DNA from 3 places in the Clostridioides sp. LIBA-7678 genome. Region 3 is predicted to be linked to each of the others. Evidence: a T-box and tRNA genes for the amino acid it is inferred to sense, from the RefSeq annotation. Region 3 holds a T-box; the other regions hold tRNA genes.
The links. The T-box of region 3 lies ahead of alaS (alanine--tRNA ligase). A T-box ahead of a tRNA ligase gene usually reads a tRNA of that ligase, here a tRNA-Ala.
Positions count from the first base shown of each region.

Region 1 (5,281 bases), 1.2 Mb from region 3:
TTTATAATGGCTAACGTTCAATATTATGGAACTGGAAGAAGAAAAAGTTCTGTTGCTAGAGTAAGACTAGTTGCAGGTGAAGGAAATATATTAGTAAATGGAAGAGCATTAGAAAATTATTTTAACTATGAAACACTAATAAGAGATGTTAAACAACCATTAGTTTTAACTGGAAATGAAAATAAATATGATGTTATAGTAAAAGTTGAAGGTGGAGGATTCACTGGACAAGCTGGAGCTATAAGACATGGTATATCTAGAGCTTTATTAAAAGCTGATTTAGATTTAAGACCTGCTTTAAAGAAAGAAGGTTTTTTAACTAGAGATGCAAGAATGAAGGAAAGAAAGAAATACGGATTAAAAGCAGCAAGAAGAGCTCCACAATTCTCAAAAAGATAATTACTTATTTTTTTGGAAAAACAAAATACTTTATATATTTTTATTTAAAAAGTATTTGTATGTTAAAAATGTTGGGTTTGAATTAAGAGTGATATACAATAAAATAATAAGATATTTTATTAGGATGTTTTTCTGTAGGGAAAGCATCCTTTTTTATTTATATAATGGAAAGACTATGCATTAGATTTATTTAATGCAATAGCATTATTAACAAAAGTAGTTTATATATTAATAATTAAAAATTTTATATACTATAATAACATAGTCTATGAATATACATTAGTATAATTCGTAGACTATGTTATTATAAATTATATGATTTGTTGTCAAAATAATAGTTATTCAATAGTAGATAAGAGTATTAAATTAAAGAGGTTAATAATATATAATATTGTAAAGCACATATATCGATATTGATAAATCAATATAATAAATGGAAATTGATAATTAGAAAAGGAGAATTTAAATGTTTGTACTAATATTTGGAATATTATAGTGTTTTTATAAGTATACATATACAGGGTGATGTTGTGAGAAAGTACATAAAACATATAATTTTTAGTTTTGTTATGGTGTGCCTAGTAATAGTGTCAATATTTGAAGTGAAAAATATATCTGAAGATGTTATTAAGTATATGCCAGTAACAAATAAAACAATAATTTTAGACGCTGGTCATGGGGGTATTGACCCAGGTGCGTTAAATAAGGATAAGAGCACATCTGAAAAGGATATTAACTTAGCTATAACACTTAAGCTTAGAGAGCTTATAGAATCAAGTGGAGGTCTTGTAATATTGACTAGAGAAGATGATAGTAGTCTTTACAAAGAGGGAAATAATAAAACAACAAGACAAAAGTATAATGAAAATTTGAAAAATAGGAAAGAAATGATATCCAATTCTAATGCTAACATGTTCGTCTCCATACATCTCAATGCATTTGAACAATCAAAATACTATGGAGCTCAAACTTTTTATCCTAAAGACAAACAAGATAGTAAAGAGCTATCAAAGTGTATTCAAGAAGAACTTAAAAGAGTAGTAGATAAAACAAATAATAGAGAAGTCAAGCCTAGAGATGATATATATCTTTTAAAAGAGAACAATATTCCATCAGTACTAATAGAGTGTGGTTTTTTATCGAATGAAAAAGAATGTAAACTTTTGACTGATGAAACATATCAAGAGAAGATAGCATGGGCGATATACATAGGAATACAAAAATATCTAAGTTAAAGTTACTATATAAATAAGTCTGAATATGTAAATAGCTTGTATTAAAGCAGTTAAAATGCATTAATATAGGCTATTTTTGTTTTGACAAAAAAATATTTAAAATAAAAGTTAAAAAAGCGTTGACTTGAAATCATATAGATGGTATTATATATGAGTGCCCAAAAGGAGCACAAAAATACGACAAAAGAACTTTGAAAATTAAACAGTAGGTTAATTTATAAACAAGAAACAAACCATAAAGCCAGATATTTTGATAACAATAGTATCTGAGCCTGATAAACTTTTATTTGAGAGTTTGATCCTGGCTCAGGATGAACGCTGGCGGCGTGCCTAACACATGCAAGTTGAGCGATTTACTTCGGTAAAGAGCGGCGGACGGGTGAGTAACGCGTGGGTAACCTACCCTGTACACACGGATAACATACCGAAAGGTATGCTAATACGGGATAACATATTTGAGAGGCATCTCTTAAATATCAAAGGTGAGCCAGTACAGGATGGACCCGCGTCTGATTAGCTAGTTGGTAAGGTAATGGCTTACCAAGGCAACGATCAGTAGCCGACCTGAGAGGGTGATCGGCCACATTGGAACTGAGACACGGTCCAAACTCCTACGGGAGGCAGCAGTGGGGAATATTGCACAATGGGCGAAAGCCTGATGCAGCAACGCCGCGTGAGTGATGAAGGCCTTCGGGTCGTAAAACTCTGTCCTCAAGGAAGATAATGACGGTACTTGAGGAGGAAGCCCCGGCTAACTACGTGCCAGCAGCCGCGGTAATACGTAGGGGGCTAGCGTTATCCGGATTTACTGGGCGTAAAGGGTGCGTAGGCGGTCTTTCAAGTCAGGAGTGAAAGGCTACGGCTCAACCGTAGTAAGCTCTTGAAACTGGGAGACTTGAGTGCAGGAGAGGAGAGTGGAATTCCTAGTGTAGCGGTGAAATGCGTAGATATTAGGAGGAACACCAGTTGCGAAGGCGGCTCTCTGGACTGTAACTGACGCTGAGGCACGAAAGCGTGGGGAGCAAACAGGATTAGATACCCTGGTAGTCCACGCTGTAAACGATGAGTACTAGGTGTCGGGGGTTACCCCCCTCGGTGCCGCAGCTAACGCATTAAGTACTCCGCCTGGGAAGTACGCTCGCAAGAGTGAAACTCAAAGGAATTGACGGGGACCCGCACAAGTAGCGGAGCATGTGGTTTAATTCGAAGCAACGCGAAGAACCTTACCTAAGCTTGACATCCCAATGACATCTCCTTAATCGGAGAGTTCCCTTCGGGGACATTGGTGACAGGTGGTGCATGGTTGTCGTCAGCTCGTGTCGTGAGATGTTGGGTTAAGTCCCGCAACGAGCGCAACCCTTGTCTTTAGTTGCCATCATTAAGTTGGGCACTCTAGAGAGACTGCCAGGGATAACCTGGAGGAAGGTGGGGATGACGTCAAATCATCATGCCCCTTATGCTTAGGGCTACACACGTGCTACAATGGGTAGTACAGAGGGTTGCCAAGCCGTAAGGTGGAGCTAATCCCTTAAAGCTACTCTCAGTTCGGATTGTAGGCTGAAACTCGCCTACATGAAGCTGGAGTTACTAGTAATCGCAGATCAGAATGCTGCGGTGAATGCGTTCCCGGGTCTTGTACACACCGCCCGTCACACCACGGGAGTTGGAGACGCCCGAAGCCGATTATCTAACCTTTTGGAAGAAGTCGTCGAAGGTGGAATCAATAACTGGGGTGAAGTCGTAACAAGGTAGCCGTATCGGAAGGTGCGGCTGGATCACCTCCTTTCTAAGGAGAATTGCCTACTGTTTAATTTTGAAAGTTCTTTATGAACTTCATATTTGGGGGTGTAGCTCAGTTGGGAGAGCACTTGCCTTGCAAGCAAGGGGTCAGGAGTTCGACTCTCCTCATCTCCACCATTTAAGAGCATATTACTTAAATCTTTGATTTATCTAGTAGACTCTTACATTGCACTTTAAGCTTATTTTTATACAAGCTTGTGCGTTAGCACTTTAAGCAACAGAATAAACTGAACGAATGTGAAGTTTGTTTGTTGGCGTTGTGCGTTAGCACTTTGAAAACTGCATATATATTTAGTGATATGACATCTAATTTGTAATATATAAAGCTGATAACTTTTAAAAATTATCAAGTTGATAGACTTTAATCTATCAAACCTTTTTAACTGGTCAAGTTATTAAGGGTGCAGGGCGGATGCCTTGGCACTAGGAGCCGATGAAGGACGTGATAAGCTGCGATAAGCTTCGGGGAGTTGCACGTAAACTTTGATCCGAAGATTTCCGAATGAGGAAACTCACTTAGAGTAATGTCTAAGTATCATTAAGTGAATACATAGCTTAATGAGGGGAACTCAGGGAACTGAAACATCTAAGTACCTGAAGGAAGAGAAAGAAATTCGATTCCGTAAGTAGCGGCGAGCGAACGCGGAAGAGCCCAAACCAATAAAGTTTTCTTTATTGGGGTTGCGGACATATCATAACGAAGAGGTATCGTAATTGAAGAGGTTTGGAAAGACCCACCACAGAAGGTAATAGTCCTGTATGTTAAACGAGAAGACTTTAGATATGATCCAGAGTACCACGGGACACGTGAAACCCTGTGGGAAGCAGGAGGGACCACCCTCCAAGGCTAAATACTACCTAGTGACCGATAGCGTATAGTACCGTGAGGGAAAGGTGAAAAGAACCCCGGGAGGGGAGTGAAATAGAACCTGAAACCCTGCACTTACAAGCTGTGGAAGCACATTTCTTGTGTGACCGCGTACTTTTTGTAGAACGGGCCAACGAGTTACGTTAAGTAGCAAGGTTAAGCACTTAAGGTGTGGAGCCGTAGCGAAAGCGAGTTTTAACTGAGCGTTCAGTTACTTGACGTAGACCCGAAACCGGGCGACCTACCCATGAGCAGGATGAAGCGAAAGTAAAATTTCGTGGAGGTCCGAACCCACGAGCGTTGAAAAGCTCGGGGATGACTTGTGGGTAGCGGTGAAATTCCAATCGAGCCCGGAGATAGCTGGTTCTCCCCGAAATAGCTTTAGGGCTAGCCTCAAGGTGAGAGATACGGAGGTAGAGCACTGAATGTCCTAGGGGGTATTGCACCTACCGAAGACTATCAAACTCCGAATGCCGTCATCTTATACTTGGGAGTCAGACTGTGGGTGATAAGATTCATAGTCGAAAGGGCAACAGCCCAGATCGTCAGCTAAGGTCCCTAAATGTAAGTTAAGTGGTAAAGGATGTGGGATTGCACAGACAACCAGGATGTTGGCTTAGAAGCAGCCACTCATTCAAAGAGTGCGTAATAGCTCACTGGTCGAGTGATCCTGCGCCGAAGATTTCCGGGGCTAAAACTTACTACCGAAGCTACGGCATCATTATGATGGGTAGGGGAGCTTCCCATACGGGTTGAAGCATGACCGTAAGGACATGTGGACAGTATGGGAGTGAGAATGTTGGCATGAGTAGCGAGATGTGGGTGAGAATCCCACAGGCCGTAAACCCAAGGTTTCCAGGGGAAGGTTCGTCCGCCCTGGGTTAGTCGGGACCTAAGCTGAGGCCGAAAGGCGTAGGTGATGGACAACAGGTTGATATTCCTGTACTACCGATAACCGTTTGAGAGATGGGATGACACA
Region 1 covers NZ_CP196987.1:127,626-132,906, forward strand. Annotated here, with positions in the region: gene rpsI (30S ribosomal protein S9) at 7-399, shown strand; gene cwlD (N-acetylmuramoyl-L-alanine amidase CwlD) at 930-1,634, shown strand; rRNA gene ACTG46_RS00865 (16S ribosomal RNA) at 1,918-3,420, shown strand; tRNA gene ACTG46_RS00870 (tRNA-Ala) at 3,476-3,551, shown strand; rRNA gene ACTG46_RS00875 (23S ribosomal RNA) at 3,820-5,281, shown strand, end outside.
Region 1: it encodes a tRNA-Ala, which carries the amino acid that the T-box ahead of alaS (alanine--tRNA ligase) is inferred to sense. The anticodon was not compared.

Region 2 (5,281 bases), 1.2 Mb from region 3:
ATGCAGGTCATATAACATATGTGGAATTAGATGGAGATCCATCAGATAATCTAGAAGCTTTTGAAACAGTTATAAAAGCTATGAAAGACTTAGGTATAGGATATGGAAGCATAAATCATCCTGTAGATAGAGATCCAATATGTGGATTTTCAGGTGTAATAGGAAGTAACATATGTCCTGTATGTGGAAGAAATGAAGATGAAAGTGATATCAAATTTGAAAGAATAAGAAGAATAACAGGTTACTTAGTTGGTACAGTTGACAGATTTAATAATGCAAAAAAAGCTGAAGTAAGAGATAGAGTAAAGCATAGATAGTTTTATTTGGAGGAATAAGTTATGAAAATAAGAATGTCATCTACTATAAGCCATGACAGTATAGTTGATGGACCAGGATTAAGGATGGTAATATGGACTCAAGGATGTATCCATAATTGCAAAGAATGCCATAATCCTCAGACACATGATTTATGTGGGGGATTTTACATGGATACAGAAGAAATTATAAATAAGATAAAATCATTAAAGTTACAAAAAGGTATTACATTATCAGGAGGAGAACCATTTTTACAGCCAGAACCATTAGAAGAAGTAGCAAAAGAAGCTAAAAGAAATGGACTGGATGTATGGTCATATACTGGATTCACATTTGAGCAGTTATTAGATAAAAAAAATAGTAGATATTTTAAAAATTTAAATTTACTAAAACAAATTGATATTTTAGTAGATGGAAAGTTTATGGCTGAGAAAAAAGATATAAGTTTAAAGTTCAGAGGTTCATCAAATCAAAGAATAATTGATGTTCAAAAAAGTTTGAAATATAAAAAAGTATTTTTAGTTGAACAATATATGAAAGATGATTTATCCATAGCAGAATAAAATATAAATAGACGGAAGTAAATATAATAATGTATTTACCTCCGTCTATCTTTATGTAATTTTGTTTATTTGCATCATATAAGATGTAATTGTTAAATAAAAATGCTTATCGTGTATTTTATTTAACTCTTTTATAAGCTGGATGATTCTAATAGATAGTTTCTAAAGGATATACAAGTATTAATTTATGGATTCTTTGCTAAGAAACTAGAATGTTTAGTTGTTATGTAAAAATCTTTAGTTACTATAAGAGAAGAATTCAAATAAATGATTAAATGTTGACAAGGAGCTCAGAAAGTAATTTACCTAGTGCCATCAAGATTGGTATTAAGCATTTTAAAAAATAGAAAATCTTTAAAATGAATATTTTTAATAATATTTCTTGGTTTGTATCTTTCTTATAAACAAATTTTATAGTATAAATCAATTAAGTAAATAAGTCTAATTACATATAATACATATATTTGTATAAAAAATATTAAATTTTGTAATTTGTGGATAAATATGTTTATAATGTGGATAATATTTAATATAATAAGTTAAAACAATATGAATCAGTTGTTTATAATGTGGATAATATAACCATATGTAAATAAATGAGATACTTGAAAGTAAAAAATGTGAAAAAAGTTATTGACTCTAAAAGGAAAAGTTGGTATAGTAATACTTGTCCTCAAGAAAAGGGCAAACAGATAAAGCATAAAGAACTTTGAAAATTAAACAGTAGGTTAATTTATAAAACAAGAAACAAACCATAAAGCCAGATATTTTGATAACAATAGTATCTGAGCCTGATAAACTTTTATTTGAGAGTTTGATCCTGGCTCAGGATGAACGCTGGCGGCGTGCCTAACACATGCAAGTTGAGCGATTTACTTCGGTAAAGAGCGGCGGACGGGTGAGTAACGCGTGGGTAACCTACCCTGTACACACGGATAACATACCGAAAGGTATGCTAATACGGGATAACATATTTGAGAGGCATCTCTTAAATATCAAAGGTGAGCCAGTACAGGATGGACCCGCGTCTGATTAGCTAGTTGGTAAGGTAATGGCTTACCAAGGCGACGATCAGTAGCCGACCTGAGAGGGTGATCGGCCACATTGGAACTGAGACACGGTCCAAACTCCTACGGGAGGCAGCAGTGGGGAATATTGCACAATGGGCGAAAGCCTGATGCAGCAACGCCGCGTGAGTGATGAAGGCCTTCGGGTCGTAAAACTCTGTCCTCAAGGAAGATAATGACGGTACTTGAGGAGGAAGCCCCGGCTAACTACGTGCCAGCAGCCGCGGTAATACGTAGGGGGCTAGCGTTATCCGGATTTACTGGGCGTAAAGGGTGCGTAGGCGGTCTTTCAAGTCAGGAGTGAAAGGCTACGGCTCAACCGTAGTAAGCTCTTGAAACTGGGAGACTTGAGTGCAGGAGAGGAGAGTGGAATTCCTAGTGTAGCGGTGAAATGCGTAGATATTAGGAGGAACACCAGTTGCGAAGGCGGCTCTCTGGACTGTAACTGACGCTGAGGCACGAAAGCGTGGGGAGCAAACAGGATTAGATACCCTGGTAGTCCACGCTGTAAACGATGAGTACTAGGTGTCGGGGGTTACCCCCCTCGGTGCCGCAGCTAACGCATTAAGTACTCCGCCTGGGAAGTACGCTCGCAAGAGTGAAACTCAAAGGAATTGACGGGGACCCGCACAAGTAGCGGAGCATGTGGTTTAATTCGAAGCAACGCGAAGAACCTTACCTAAGCTTGACATCCCAATGACATCTCCTTAATCGGAGAGTTCCCTTCGGGGACATTGGTGACAGGTGGTGCATGGTTGTCGTCAGCTCGTGTCGTGAGATGTTGGGTTAAGTCCCGCAACGAGCGCAACCCTTGTCTTTAGTTGCCATCATCAAGTTGGGCACTCTAGAGAGACTGCCAGGGATAACCTGGAGGAAGGTGGGGATGACGTCAAATCATCATGCCCCTTATGCTTAGGGCTACACACGTGCTACAATGGGTAGTACAGAGGGTTGCCAAGCCGTAAGGTGGAGCTAATCCCTTAAAGCTACTCTCAGTTCGGATTGTAGGCTGAAACTCGCCTACATGAAGCTGGAGTTACTAGTAATCGCAGATCAGAATGCTGCGGTGAATGCGTTCCCGGGTCTTGTACACACCGCCCGTCACACCACGGGAGTTGGAGACGCCCGAAGCCGATTATCTAACCTTTTGGAAGAAGTCGTCGAAGGTGGAATCAATAACTGGGGTGAAGTCGTAACAAGGTAGCCGTATCGGAAGGTGCGGCTGGATCACCTCCTTTCTAAGGAGAATTGCCTACTGTTTAATTTTGAAAGTTCTTTATGAACTTCATATTTGGGGGTGTAGCTCAGTTGGGAGAGCACTTGCCTTGCAAGCAAGGGGTCAGGAGTTCGACTCTCCTCATCTCCACCATTTAAGAGCATATTACTTAAATCTTTGATTTATCTAGTAGACTCTTACATTGCACTTTAAGCAACAGAATAAACTGAACGAATGTGAAGTTTGTTTGTTGGCGACGTGCGTTAGCACTTTAAGCAACGGGATTTATCCGTTGGCGTTGTGCGTTAGCACTTTGAAAACTGCATATATATTTAGTGATATGACATCTAATTTGTAATATATAAAGCTGATAACTTTTAAAAATTATCAAGTTGATAGACTTTAATCTATCAAACCTTTTTAACTGGTCAAGTTATTAAGGGTGCAGGGCGGATGCCTTGGCACTAGGAGCCGATGAAGGACGTGATAAGCTGCGATAAGCTTCGGGGAGTTGCACGTAAACTTTGATCCGAAGATTTCCGAATGAGGAAACTCACTTAGAGTAATGTCTAAGTATCATTAAGTGAATACATAGCTTAATGAGGGGAACTCAGGGAACTGAAACATCTAAGTACCTGAAGGAAGAGAAAGAAATTCGATTCCGTAAGTAGCGGCGAGCGAACGCGGAAGAGCCCAAACCAATAAAGTTTTCTTTATTGGGGTTGCGGACATATCATAACGAAGAGGTATCGTAATTGAAGAGGTTTGGAAAGACCCACCACAGAAGGTAATAGTCCTGTATGTTAAACGAGAAAACTTTAGATATGATCCAGAGTACCACGGGACACGTGAAACCCTGTGGGAAGCAGGAGGGACCACCCTCCAAGGCTAAATACTACCTAGTGACCGATAGCGTATAGTACCGTGAGGGAAAGGTGAAAAGAACCCCGGGAGGGGAGTGAAATAGAACCTGAAACCCTGCACTTACAAGCTGTGGAAGCACATTTCTTGTGTGACCGCGTACTTTTTGTAGAACGGGCCAACGAGTTACGTTAAGTAGCAAGGTTAAGTACTTAAGGTGTGGAGCCGTAGCGAAAGCGAGTTTTAACTGAGCGTTCAGTTACTTGACGTAGACCCGAAACCGGGCGACCTACCCATGAGCAGGATGAAGCGAAAGTAAAATTTCGTGGAGGTCCGAACCCACGAGCGTTGAAAAGCTCGGGGATGACTTGTGGGTAGCGGTGAAATTCCAATCGAGCCCGGAGATAGCTGGTTCTCCCCGAAATAGCTTTAGGGCTAGCCTCAAGGTGAGAGATACGGAGGTAGAGCACTGAATGTCCTAGGGGGTATTGCACCTACCGAAGACTATCAAACTCCGAATGCCGTCATCTTATACTTGGGAGTCAGACTGTGGGTGATAAGATTCATAGTCGAAAGGGCAACAGCCCAGATCGTCAGCTAAGGTCCCTAAATGTAAGTTAAGTGGTAAAGGATGTGGGATTGCACAGACAACCAGGATGTTGGCTTAGAAGCAGCCACTCATTCAAAGAGTGCGTAATAGCTCACTGGTCGAGTGATCCTGCGCCGAAGATTTCCGGGGCTAAAACTTACTACCGAAGCTACGGCATCATTATGATGGGTAGGGGAGCTTCCCATACGGGTTGAAGCATGACCGTAAGGACATGTGGACAGTATGGGAGTGAGAATGTTGGCATGAGTAGCGAGATGTGGGTGAGAATCCCACAGGCCGTAAACCCAAGGTTTCCAGGGGAAGGTTCGTCCGCCCTGGGTTAGTCGGGACCTAAGCTGAGGCCGAAAGGCGTAGGTGATGGACAACAGGTTGATATTCCTGTACTACCGATAACCGTTTGAGAGATGGGATGACACAGTAGGATAAGCTAAGCACACTGTTGGTTATGTGTGCCCAAGCATTGAGGCAGTCAGAGTAGGTAAATCCGCTTTGATAATGCTGGGATGTGATGGGGAGCGAAATTTAGTAGCGAAGTAGCTGATTTCACACTGTCAAGAAAAGTCTCTATCGAGGTTAAAGGTACCCGTACCGCAAACCGACACAGGTGGGTGAGGAGAGTATCCTAAGGCCCGCGAGAGAACTGTTGTTA
Region 2 covers NZ_CP196987.1:145,222-150,502, forward strand. Annotated here, with positions in the region: gene ACTG46_RS01005 (anaerobic ribonucleoside triphosphate reductase) at 1-317, shown strand, start outside; gene nrdG (anaerobic ribonucleoside-triphosphate reductase activating protein) at 339-878, shown strand; rRNA gene ACTG46_RS01015 (16S ribosomal RNA) at 1,681-3,183, shown strand; tRNA gene ACTG46_RS01020 (tRNA-Ala) at 3,239-3,314, shown strand; rRNA gene ACTG46_RS01025 (23S ribosomal RNA) at 3,588-5,281, shown strand, end outside.
Region 2: it encodes a tRNA-Ala, which carries the amino acid that the T-box ahead of alaS (alanine--tRNA ligase) is inferred to sense. The anticodon was not compared.

Region 3 (5,281 bases):
TTATAGAAGGTGAAGGAATACTTTTATTATTAGACATGCTAGGAATTGCTGGTTCAAGTGGTTCTGCTTGTACTTCTGGTTCATTAGACCCTTCACATGTACTTCTTGCAATAGGTTTACCACATGAAATAGCACATGGTTCATTAAGACTTACAGTTGGAGATTTTACAACAGATGATGATATAGATTATATATTAGAAAATTTACCAAATGTTATAGAGAGACTTAGAAGTATGTCACCACTTTATGATGATGCAAAGAAACAAGGCTTAGTAAAATAGACAGAGAGATAAAGCATAAAAAATAGACATAAATTGAGTAGGAGGAAAAAATAATGCAATATAGTGATAAAGTTATGGAACATTTTATGAATCCAAGAAATATGGGAGAAATTGATAATGCAAGTGGTGTAGGTGAAGTTGGAAACCCTACTTGTGGAGATATAATGAAGATATTTTTAGACATAGAAGGAGATGTAATAAAGGATGTTAAGTTTAAAACATTCGGCTGTGGTTCAGCTATAGCAAGTTCTTCTATGGCAACTGAAATGATAAAAGGTAGAACTATAAAAGATGCATTAGAACTTACAAATAAGGCTGTTGCTGAAGCTTTAGATGGTTTACCACCAGTAAAGATGCACTGTTCAGTTCTAGCAGAACAAGCTGTAAAAGCAGCACTTATAGATTATGCTCAAAAGAATAATATCCATATACCAGAATTGGATGGATATGTTATAGATGATGCTCATGACCATGATGTAGAGGAAGAAGAATAAAAATAAGTGATTGTATCTTGAGAAAGTTTAAAATGATTTAAAAGAAGTATTAATGATATAATTAGGACATAAAAAATAGCTGTTTGTAAAATGGCTATTTTTTATTGCCTAAATTAAGTGTTTTAAATTGATTTAGAAGTTAATTAGTTAACAAAATATATCCATAAGATTCAAATAATAAAGATGATTATTTTTTTAGAAAATAGAACAAGCTATATTTTAAATAAGTACAATGCTTGCTCTATATGGTATAATAATAAGTAATGCAAAAGATGAGGTGAAATTTGTTTATGAATAAAAAAGTAATGATAGGTATGAGTGGAGGAGTGGATAGCTCTGTAGCTGCATATCTTTTAAAACAACAAGGTTATGATGTCATTGGTGTTACTATGAAATTGTGGCAAGATGATGACGATGTTGAAAATGAAGGTGGTTGTTGTTCTTTATCAGCAGTTGAAGATGCTAGAAGAGTAGCAAATAAAATAGGTATACCATTTTATGTTCTAAATTTTAGAGAAGTATTTAAAGAAAAAGTAATAGATTATTTTATAGATGAATATTTAGAAGGAAAAACTCCTAATCCTTGTATAGCTTGTAATAAGCACATAAAATTTGATGATTTTTATAAAAAAGCCAGACAAATAGGTTGTGATTATGTAGCTACAGGTCACTATGCAAAGATAGAAAAGGATGAAAGTACAGGAAGGTATTTGCTAAAAAAATCTGTTACAGATAAAAAAGACCAAACTTATGCACTTTATAATCTTACACAAGAACAACTAGAACATACTTTATTGCCAATAGGTGATTATGAAAAAGATAGGGTAAGAGAAATTGCTAAAGAAATGGGCATGGCAGTTCACAATAAGCCTGACAGTCAAGAAATTTGCTTTGTAAAAGATAATGACTATGCAAATTATGTAAAAAAACATTCTAAAAAACGTATTGAAGAAGGTTTTTTTGTAGATACTAAAGGCAATATACTTGGAAAACACAAAGGTATACTATATTATACAATAGGTCAAAGAAAAGGACTTGGAATTACTTTTGGAAAGCCAATGTTTGTAATAGATATAAATCCAATAAATAATACTATAGTTCTTGGAGACAATGAAGAATTGTTCAAAAAAGAACTTATTGCAAAAGATGTTAACTTTATATCAATAGATAAATTAGAAGAACCATTAAGAGTTCAGGCAAAAATAAGATATTCAGCAAAACCATCACCAGCAACTATTCATAAAATAGGAGAAGATACTATTAAAATAGTTTTTGATGAAGCTCAAAGAGCAATTACTAAAGGTCAATCTGTGGTAATGTATGATGGAGATATTGTAGTAGGTGGAGGAATAATCGAGAAAAGTTTATAAAAACATCTAAAAAATTTAAAAAATAAATAATAAAGTATATTAAAGTGGAATAAAGTTTATAAAATAAATTTATTGTATATGAAAATATAGTATTGATTAATTTTGTAAAATTTAGTAATATAATTAGTATATTAATTAAAAAGCAAATACAGTGATGAGGAATAGTAAAATATTTGATGTCTTACAGAGAGAGGGAAAATGCTGGAAGCCCTTAGAATATAATATTTGAAGCAGCCTTTTAGTAGCAATCTTGAATAATTTATCTTATGTAAAGAAGATATAAGTAGAGATTGACGGTAGTTACGTTATAGCTAAGGTTTTCCGAAGATATCATAATTTTTATGATAATTAGGGTGGTACCGCGATTGTCCTCGCCCCTATAAATTTATTTATAGGGACGAGGTTTTTTATTTAAACGAAAAAATAAAATTTATTAGGAGGAACATAATATGGAAAAGATGGGATTAAATGAAATAAGAAGTAAGTTTTTAGAGTTTTTTGAGTCAAAAGGTCATTATGTGGCAAATAGTTATTCTTTAGTACCAAACAATGATAAGAGTTTATTACTTATAAATTCAGGTATGGCACCTTTGAAAAACTATTTTTCAGGTGTAGAAGTACCTCCAAATGTAAGAATGTGTACATCTCAAAAATGTATAAGAACTGGAGATATAGAAAATGTAGGGATAACTGCAAGACATGCTACATTCTTTGAAATGATGGGTAACTTCTCATTTGGAGATTACTTTAAAAGAGAGTCAATCAAATGGGGTTGGGAATTTGTTACAGAATGGTTAAATATACCAGAAGATAAAATATGGGTGACTGTATATGAAGAAGATGATGATTCTTATGATATATGGGCAAAAGAAATGAATTTCCCAGAAGAAAGAATGGTTAGACTTGGTAAGGATGATAACTTCTGGGAAATAGGTACAGGTCCTTGTGGTCCTTGTTCAGAAATTTATTTTGATAGAGGAGAAGAGTATGGATGTGATAATCCAGATTGTAAACCAGGGTGTGATTGCGACCGCTATTTGGAATTCTGGAACCATGTATTTACTCAATTTGATAGAGATGAAGAAGGAAACTATAGCTTATTAGAAAGTAAAAATATAGATACAGGTATGGGTCTTGAAAGAATGGGATGTATCATGCAAGGTGTTGATACTATCTTTGAAGTAGATACAATTAAGTCTATATTAGAAGCTGTTGAGAAACTAACTGGAGTAAAGTATGGAGTGAATCCAAAAAATGATATTTCACTAAGAATAATAACTGACCATATAAGAGCTGTAACATTCTTAGTTAGTGATGGAGTACTTCCATCAAATGAAGGAAGAGGATATGTCCTTAGAAGACTTCTTAGACGTGCTGCTCGTCATGGTAAATTATTAGGTGTAAAAGAATTATTTTTACAAAAGCTAATAGATGAAGTTATAAAAGTAAATGATAAAGCATATCCAGTTTTAGTTGAGAAAGAAAGCTACATTAAAAAAGTAGTCGGTATAGAAGAAGAAAAATTCAATGAAACTATAGACCAAGGAACAGAAATATTAAACTCTTATATAGAAGTATTAAAAAGTGAAGGAAAAACTGTTTTAAGTGGTCAAGAAGCTTTTAAATTATATGATACTTATGGCTTCCCTATAGACTTGACTAAGGAAATCTTAGAAGAAGAACATTTATCTGTAGATGAAGAAGCTTTTAATGAAGAAATGGAAAAACAAAAAGAAAGAGCTAGAAATGCTAGAGGAAATATGGATGGAGAAAGCTGGAAAGAAGACCCTCTATCAAAATTAGAAACTACAGTTGACAGTATATTTAATGGATATAGTGAAATATATGGCGAAGGAACTATTGAAGCTATAGTTAAAGATGATGAGTTAGTTCAAAGTGCAAAAGAAGGCGATAAGGTATCTATAGTACTAGACAATACTACTTTCTATCCTGAAGGTGGAGGACAAGTTGGAGATTGTGGATTAATAACTAATGAAAATTTAGTTGTAGAAGTACTAAATACTAAAAAAGGAGCTAATAATAGTATAAAACACATAGGTATAATAAAATCAGGAAAAATAAGCAATGGAGATAAAGTGAAGACACTAGTAGACAGAGAAATTAGAATGTCAGCTGCAAGAAATCACAGTGCTACACATTTACTTCATAAGGCATTAAAAGAAGTATTAGGAGACCATGTTAATCAGGCTGGTTCTTTAGTTACTCCAGAAAGACTTAGATTTGATATTACTCACTTTGAAGCTATATCAAATGAAGAATTAAAAGTAATAGAAGAAAAAGTAAATAATGTTATTTTATCATCTTTAGACATAAAATGTGATATTATGAATATAAAGGAAGCTAAAGAAAAAGGAGCTACAGCACTATTTGGTGAAAAATATGGTGATGAGGTAAGAGTAGTTTCTATGGGAGATTATTCTACAGAACTTTGTGGAGGAACTCACTTGACAAATACTTCTCAAGTAGGAATGTTCAAGATATTATCTGAAGGTGGGGTAGCAGCAGGTGTAAGAAGGATAGAAGCGATAACAGGAAAAGCTGTTTATGAATATCTAAAAGAAAGAGATGGAATTATCTCTGAAGTTTGTGTAAACTTAAAATCTAAGGAAGATAATTTAATTCAAAGAATAAGCTCTTTATTGGAAGAGAATAAAAATTTATCTAAAGAATTACATGATATGAAAGCTAAGATGAGTTTACAATCAGCTGATTCTATTTTTGATTCTAAAGTTGAAGTAAATGGAGTTAATTTAATAACTAATAAATTTGAAGGTATGGACATGGATACACTAAGAGAAACAGCAGATAATTTAAGAGATAAGCTTGGTTCTGGTGTAGTGGTACTAGCAAATGTAGTAGATGATAAAGTTAACTTTGTAGTTACTGCCACTAAAGATGTATTAGACAAGGGAATACATTCAGGTAATATTGTCAGAGAAGTTGCAAAAATAGCTGGAGGAAAAGGTGGTGGAAGACCTAATATGGCACAAGCAGGAGCTAGTGATGTATCTAAGGTTGACCAAGCTTTAAGCTATGCAAGTGAGGTTATTAAGACACAAGTTAAATAACATTCACTTAAGGAGGTTTTTAATTTGGAAAAAGATTTAGACTACAC
Region 3 covers NZ_CP196987.1:1,324,057-1,329,337, forward strand. Annotated here, with positions in the region: gene nifS (cysteine desulfurase NifS) at 1-281, shown strand, start outside; gene nifU (Fe-S cluster assembly scaffold protein NifU) at 335-775, shown strand; gene mnmA (tRNA 2-thiouridine(34) synthase MnmA) at 1,066-2,145, shown strand; T-box leader at 2,288-2,527, shown strand; gene alaS (alanine--tRNA ligase) at 2,595-5,234, shown strand; gene ACTG46_RS06435 (IreB family regulatory phosphoprotein) at 5,259-5,281, shown strand, end outside.